3 regions of the Nonomuraea sp. NPDC005501 genome follow, and region 3 is predicted to be linked to each of the others. Evidence: predicted binding sites of a transcription regulator. Region 3 holds the regulator's gene; each other region holds the start of a gene.
What was found. The regulator LexA, encoded in region 3, represses DNA repair genes until DNA is damaged. The targets are predictions, from matches to a motif close to TCGAACANNTGTTCGA.
Positions count from the first base shown of each region.

Region 1: ruvC (crossover junction endodeoxyribonuclease RuvC) is a predicted target of LexA. The motif match lies at 1,200-1,215, and genes of this name have one in related genera.
Region 2: ABZS51_RS35705 (Rv2578c family radical SAM protein) is a predicted target of LexA. The motif match lies at 1,064-1,079, and genes of this name have one in related genera.

Region 1 covers NZ_JBEXDT010000067.1:5,539-7,801, forward strand. The annotation lists gene ABZS51_RS28215 (GNAT family N-acetyltransferase) at 1-1,052, shown strand, start outside; gene ruvC (crossover junction endodeoxyribonuclease RuvC) at 1,318-1,920, shown strand; gene ruvA (Holliday junction branch migration protein RuvA) at 1,917-2,263, shown strand, end outside.
Region 2 covers NZ_JBEXDT010000104.1:16,502-18,764, reverse strand. The annotation lists gene ABZS51_RS35715 (PadR family transcriptional regulator) at 1-471, opposite strand, end outside; gene ABZS51_RS35710 (DUF3040 domain-containing protein) at 691-954, opposite strand; gene ABZS51_RS35705 (Rv2578c family radical SAM protein) at 1,089-2,135, shown strand.
Region 3 covers NZ_JBEXDT010000095.1:11,464-13,726, reverse strand. The annotation lists gene lexA (transcriptional repressor LexA) at 973-1,680, shown strand; gene ABZS51_RS34270 (MFS transporter) at 2,100-2,263, opposite strand, start outside.

The DNA.
Region 1 (2,263 bases), on a different contig from region 3:
TCCCCGACCTGAACGAAGGCCGCTACCTGGGCGTGTTCGACGGCGGCAGGCTGGCCGGCTCGGCCCGGGTGCGGGGCTTCACCCAGTGGTGGCACGGCAGGCCGCAGCCCCTCGCGGGCGTCGCGGGCGTCACGGTCAACCCCGAGTACCGGGGCAGGGGCGTCGGCACCGCGGTCATGCGGGCCGCCGTGGGCAGGGCCACCGAGCTGGGCGACGCCGTCTCCGCGCTCTACCCGGCCACCACCCCCCTCTACCGGGCGACGGGCTACGAGCACGCGGGCGCCCAGCATCTGGTCACCATCCCCACCGAGGCGCTGCGCGCGATCAGGCCGGCGGGCGACGTACCGGTGCGGCGCATGGACGCCGGCGACGCGGCCGAGGTCGTCGCCCTGCTGCACCGCCTGCACGGCCAGGCCCGAGCCTCCGGCCCGATCTCCTGGGACGAGCGCACCTGGGCCCGCCGGCTGGCCCGCGAGGACGACTTCCTCTACCTGGCCCCCGACGGCTATGCCGTGTACCGCTGGGACGGCGACCGCATGCGCGTCGACAACCTCGTCGCCGGCTCCCAGGAGACCGCCCGCGCCCTGTGGTCGCTGGTCGGCTCCGCCTCCTCGGTCGCCAAGACCGTCACGGCCGTGCTGGCGCCCGACGACCCCGTCCGCTGGCTGCTGCGCGAGCGGTCGGTCGAGGAGGTCACGATGGTGCGGTGGATGTTCCGGGTGATCGACGTGGCGGCCGCGGTGGAGCGAAGGGGCTTCCCGGCCGGGGCGACGCTGGACACGACGGTCGAGGTCGAGGACCCGGTACGCCCCGGCAACACCGGACGCTGGCGGCTCACGGTCTCCGGCGGCCGGGGCGAGGCCAAGGCCCTGTCCGCCGACGCGGGCGCCGGCGCCGGGCCCGCTCTCCGCATCAACGGCCTGTCCGCGCTCTACGCCGGGATCCCCACGGCGACGCTGCGCCGCAGCGGCCTCCTGTCCGGGGACGACTCGCACGACGAGGCCCTGGACACCGCCTTCGCCGCCCAGCCGTACATGCTGGACTACTTCTGACGGACCCCGCCGGCGCGACCCCTCGTGCGACCGGACGCCCGTCCGCGTGGACGGGCGTCCGGTCGTCGCCCCGCCGCGCGGCCGCCCGCCATCGGCGCGCGGGCGTTTCCCGGTGCGCGGGCACGTCAGCCGGGGTAGAGTCTCGTGCCGAACAGGTGTTCGGCGGGCGCGAGCGGGCGCTGTGACAGGCGGACGTGACGAGCGCCGTGACTGGCGGACGTGGTGCGGGCAGGCCGGCGGGCGAGAACGAGCGGGAGGCGCGACGGTGCGAGTGATGGGCGTCGACCCGGGACTGACCCGGTGCGGCGTGGGAGCGGTCGAGGGTCGTCCGGGCGCGCCGCTGTCCCTGGTGGCCGTCGGGGTGGTGCGCACCGGAGCCGACGAGGAGCTGGGCGCGCGCCTGGTCGGCATCGAGGCCGGCATCGAGCAGTGGCTCGACGAGGTGCGGCCCGACGCCGTCGCGGTCGAGCGGGTCTTCAGCCAGAACAACGTCCGCACCGTCATGGGCACCGCCCAGGCCGCCGGCATCGCCGTCCTCTGCGCCGCCCGGCGCGGCCTGCCGGTCGCCCTGCACACGCCGTCCGAGGTCAAGGCCGCCATCACCGGCAGCGGCACGGCCGACAAGAAGCAGATCGGCGCCATGGTGACCCGGCTGCTGCGGCTCAAGGAGATGCCGAGGCCCGCCGACGCCGCCGACGCGCTCGCCCTGGCCATCTGCCACGTGTGGCGCGGCGGCGCCCAGCACCGCCTGGCCCAGGCCCTGGCCACCGCCGGCCGTACCGCGACGACAGGCCGTACCGCGACGACAGGCCGTGCCGGCGTGGCAGGCCGTACCGGCGCCGGCCGTGAGAAGGACGTGGCGCCGTGATCGCCTCAGTGGCCGGCCGGGTCGCCGCCATCGCGCCCGACGGCGCGGTCATCGAGGTCGGCGGCGTCGGCATCCTCACTCACTGCACGCCCGGCACGCTGGCCCGGCTCAAGGTCGGGGAGGAGGCGCGGCTGTCCACGTCGCTGGTGGTGCGCGAGGAGTCCCTCACCCTGTACGGGTTCGCCACCGACGACGAGCGGGCCGTGTTCGAGCTGCTCCAGACGGCCAGCGGCGTCGGACCCAAGCTGGCCCTGGCCATGCTCGCCGTCCACACGCCCGGCGCGCTGCGCGTCGCCGTCGCCGCCGCCGACCTCAAGGCCCTCACCAAGGTGCCCGGCATCGG
Region 2 (2,263 bases), on a different contig from region 3:
CAGGACGAACAGCCGCGGCAGGTCACCCGCGTCGCGCTCCAGCGCCTCCCGCTGGGCGGCGACGAGCCGCTCCAGGGCGTCGAGCCGCCGGCGCAGCAGGGCGGTCACCTCCTCGGGCGCGAGCCCGCCCATGACCGACAGCCCCGCCTCGAACCTGCGCGGCGCCTCCTCCGGGTCGGACAGCAGCTCGCGCGTCCAGTCGGCCAGCTCGGCGCGGCCCTCGGCGGTGATCTCGTAGACGGTGCGTTCGGGCCGGCCGCCCTGCCGGTCGCTGCCCGCCTCCCGCAGCAGGCCGTGCCGGGCCAGGTTGTGCACGACGGTGTAGAGGGACCCCCACTTGATCGCCATGTCCTGGTCCTTGCCGCGGGCCCGCAGAACGGAGGCCATCTCGTAGGCGTGCATCGGGCGCTGTGCCACGACGGACAGCACGGCGAGGGCCAGCAGGCTCCCCACCTTCCGCCGCTTCGCCATCTCGCGCGCCTCCACTCGGTAGCTCGTGTACGAACACTCGTCTACGAGTATACGTGCGCGAGCATCCCATGGCCAGTGCGAGTCCGGACGTCGACCCCAAGGGGAGACCTGCGGTGAGACGGGGGTGCTCGGCGCCCTAGGTCCGCGCCTGATCACCCAACAAAGGCTCAAAAATCCGCCCAAGACGGCTACACACGGGCCGAGATGGGGAAATGCGGATCAGAAGGACGTGGCGCTTCCGTGCTGGAGGACCATGACCAGCAGGGTCGCCACGAGCGTGGCGATGAGCACCCAGCTGATCAGGATGATCACCGTCGAGCGGCGCGGCCTCGGCCGGAGCCGGCCCTGGCCGGCGGCCTTGGCCTCGTTGCGTCGGACCCGCTCGTTGAACGACTCCAGTCGCGCCACGAGACGGGGATCGTCGTCGACGAGGTGCCGTTCGATCTGTGCCAGCAATCGCTCCTCGTCCTGCGACCAGGCCATGGGTGCACCTCCGGAACGCAAGCTCTGTGCGGGTGTTCTGCCCAACCCTGAAGATCATTAGCCCCCGCCCTGTCAGGTAATTGCCGCCTCTTTCCATTTGCGATCATCATCGAACTTCTGTTCCAATCAAGGACATGCGCTGGGACAATCTCCGCCTGACGGGTACCGATGCGGATGATCCGGTCGTGCCGCTGTTCGCCCGCGGCGCGGTGACGCGCACGTTCGACACCCCCGAGTTCCGGGGGATGACGTTCTACGAGATCCACGCCCGCTCGATCATCAACCGGGTGCCCGCCGCCAGCCGCGTCCCGTTCGAGTTCACGATCAACCCCTACCGGGGGTGCGGCCACCGCTGCGTCTACTGCTTCGCCCGCAACACCCACCGCTATCTCGACCTCGACGCCGGGGCGGACTTCGACTCCAAGGTCATTGTTAAGGTCAACGCCGCCGAGCTGGCCCGCAGGGAGCTGGCCGCCCCGGGCTGGCGCGGGCAGCACGTCGCCATGGGCACCAACGTCGACTGCTACCAGCGCGCCGAGGGCCGTTACCGGCTCATGCCGGGCATCCTGGAGGCGCTGCGCGACGCCGCCAACCCGTTCTCGATCCTCACCAAGGGCACGCTGATCCTGCGCGACCTCGACCTGCTCGCCGAGGCGGCCGAGGTCACCGACGTCAGCGCCAACGTCTCGGTCGGCTTCCTCGACGCCGATGCCTGGCGCTCCGCCGAGCCCGGCACCCCCGACCCGCGCCGGCGCCTGGAGGTGTGCGCGACGCTCAACGAGCGCGGCATCGACTGCGGGGTGCTGATGGCGCCGATCCTGCCCTACCTCACCGACTCCCCCGCCCAGCTCGACCGCACGGTCAAGGAGATCGCCGAGGCGGGCGCGACGCACATCGCGCCGATCGTGCTGCACCTGCGGCCGGGGGCGCGCGAGTGGTGGCTGACGTGGCTGTCCCGCGAGCACCCGCGCCTCGTGCCGCGCTACCTGGAGCTGTACGGCAGGGGCGCCTACGCGCCGCAGGCGTACCAGCGGCGGATCACGGAGCAGGTCAGGCGGCTGGCCGAGCACCACGGGGTCGGCGCGACCACCTCCGGGCGGACCCGCCGCGTCCGCCCGCCGCGCTCCGCGGCCACACCGCCCGCCAAGCCTCCGGCGGCCGAACAACTGCCTCTGCTGTGACACTTTGCGGCGTTTGGGGCAGCCCTGACCGGACTCGCCCGGGATGCAATGTCGGGTTCGAGTGCTAAACGGGTATTAAGCGGCTTAGTGTGCCATTCGGGCACCATAGCCACTCGGGGGAAACGATG
Region 3 (2,263 bases):
GCCACAGCTGGGGTCTTCCTCCCGCGGCGAAGGCGCGACCGGCCCCGCGGGCCGCCGTCGCGTCGGCGCCCGGCGACGCACCACCACTACGCGAGACGTCCTCCCGCATCTGAACCCCACCCCTCGAAGTGACCCCTGCGGTCCACCCGGCCGCGCGGGCTCGGTCGCCGCGCCCGGCCCTACCATCCAGTACGCCCAGAACGCCCGAAGCGCTCAGCCGATCCGCCTCACAGCACGCGACCCGCCGTCACGACGGGCCGGCGCCCATCTCCACACACCCGCGACCGCCTTCCCCTGAAGCACGGCTCGGTCCCATCTCCACGCACCGCGACACCCTCCCCCTTGAGCACGGCTCGGTCCCATCTCCACGCACCGCGACCGCCTCCCCCTGGGGTACGGCTCGGCCCCTGCCCGTGGGTGACGCCGAGCTCCGCACGATGACCAACGAGCGTGGCGTGTCGGCTCCGGCCGTCCTGCAGCCGTCCTGCAGCTGCCCTGCCGTCGTTCTGCGTCCGGCCACTCTCGCCACCTGACCACCACCACCTCGGCCCCGCCTGGATGGTGAATTGTCGCGCAAACCGAGGCGTTCGCGAATACTGAACGCTTTGTCCTCCCCCACAGTCCGCCCGCCCCCAACACCGTCGTTCTTGATCGCCTTTGTACGGCCCTCGGCGACCCGCTGCCGTCCGGCGTCTTCGCTGGTCATGTCCGTGACCGCGGTGACGCGCACGATTGACCTCCCCGCCGTCCGGGTCCGAGAAAAAGACCCAATAAAGATCAGCAAATCGAACACGGTGTCGATCGAACTCCCGTACGATGTTGTACACCACGCCACTGATAATTTCGAGGACGACTCGAACAATTGTTTGAAGATGATCTTCAACAGCGATACGGTCGCTGTGTGCGACATGGAGACCACGGACCGGGAGGGCAGGCCGGAGCGGCAGGCCACCCGGCGACGAGGAGGAGAGCATGAGCGAGCGAGATGACGCAAACGGGGTCACAGACCTCGCGGTGCGCCGGCGCGACTCCCTGGGCCTGACGCCCAGGCAGCGCAAGATTCTCGAAGTGATTCGCGATTCGGTGCAACAGCGCGGATATCCGCCGTCCATGCGTGAGATCGGCGAGGCCGTCCAGCTGACGAGCACGTCGAGCGTGTCGCACCAGTTGACGGCGTTGCAGCGCAAGGGCTATCTGCGGCGTGACCCGCACCGGCCGCGCGCCCTCGAAGTCCGCCTGCCGGGCGAGCCGGCACTGTGGGTCGACCCCGACGCCTCCTCCGAGGAGCCCACGGTGAGCAGGCCCACGGCCGCCTATGTGCCGCTGGTCGGCCGGATCGCCGCCGGTGGGCCGATCCTCGCCGAGGAGAGCGTCGAAGACGTCTTCGCGCTGCCCAAGCAACTCGTCGGCGAGGGCACCCTGTTCCTCCTCCAGGTCGCCGGTGACTCCATGATCGAAGCCGCCATCGCCGACGGCGACTGGGTGGTCGTGCGTCAGCAGCCCGTCGCCGAGAGCGGCGACATCGTGGCCGCCATGATCGACGGCGAGGCCACGGTCAAGACCTTCAAGCGCAAGGACGGCCACGTCTGGCTGGTCCCCCACAACCCCAACTACGACCCGATCCCCGGCGACGAGGCCAGCGTCCTGGGCAAGGTCGTGGCGGTCCTCCGCCGCCTCTGACCCACCCCACCACCGCCGACGGCTCCCCGGGAGCACCCCGGGGAGCCGCGACCAGCACCGGCAGCCTTCGTTCCTCGCCCTCGGCGTTGAGCTCGTCGAGCCCGGCATCGAGCCCTGCCCCGGTCGCGGCACTCCACTCGCGCCCTGCCTCGGTCACGGCGTTCGAGTCGAGCTCTGCCCCGGTCACGGCAGCCCACTCGTGCCCTTGCCCCAATCGCGATGTTCGAGTTCGAGCCCTGCCCCGGTAGCGGCGGTCGAGTCGAGCCGGCGGCCAGGGCGGCGGACCAGGTGACGGCCTCCGCACCCACCGGCTGAACGCAGTAGTGGCCGGGAGATGCTGGAAGCCCTGAGGAAGTGGCCGGGGCTGCAAGGCCGGTCAACGGTGCTCGCTCAGCGCCGTGCGCTCGCGCCACCGAGTGTCAGCGGGACGTAGCCGATACGGACTCACCCGGTTGCCGCGCCCCCGGCAGGGCGGTGAAACGTCGGGTCGAGATGGCGACGAGGAGTCCGAGGGCGGCGTAAGCTCCGCCGAGCAGGCTGGCGGCCGGCCATCCCGCGGCGCTGTAGGCCCACGTGGTGGTGA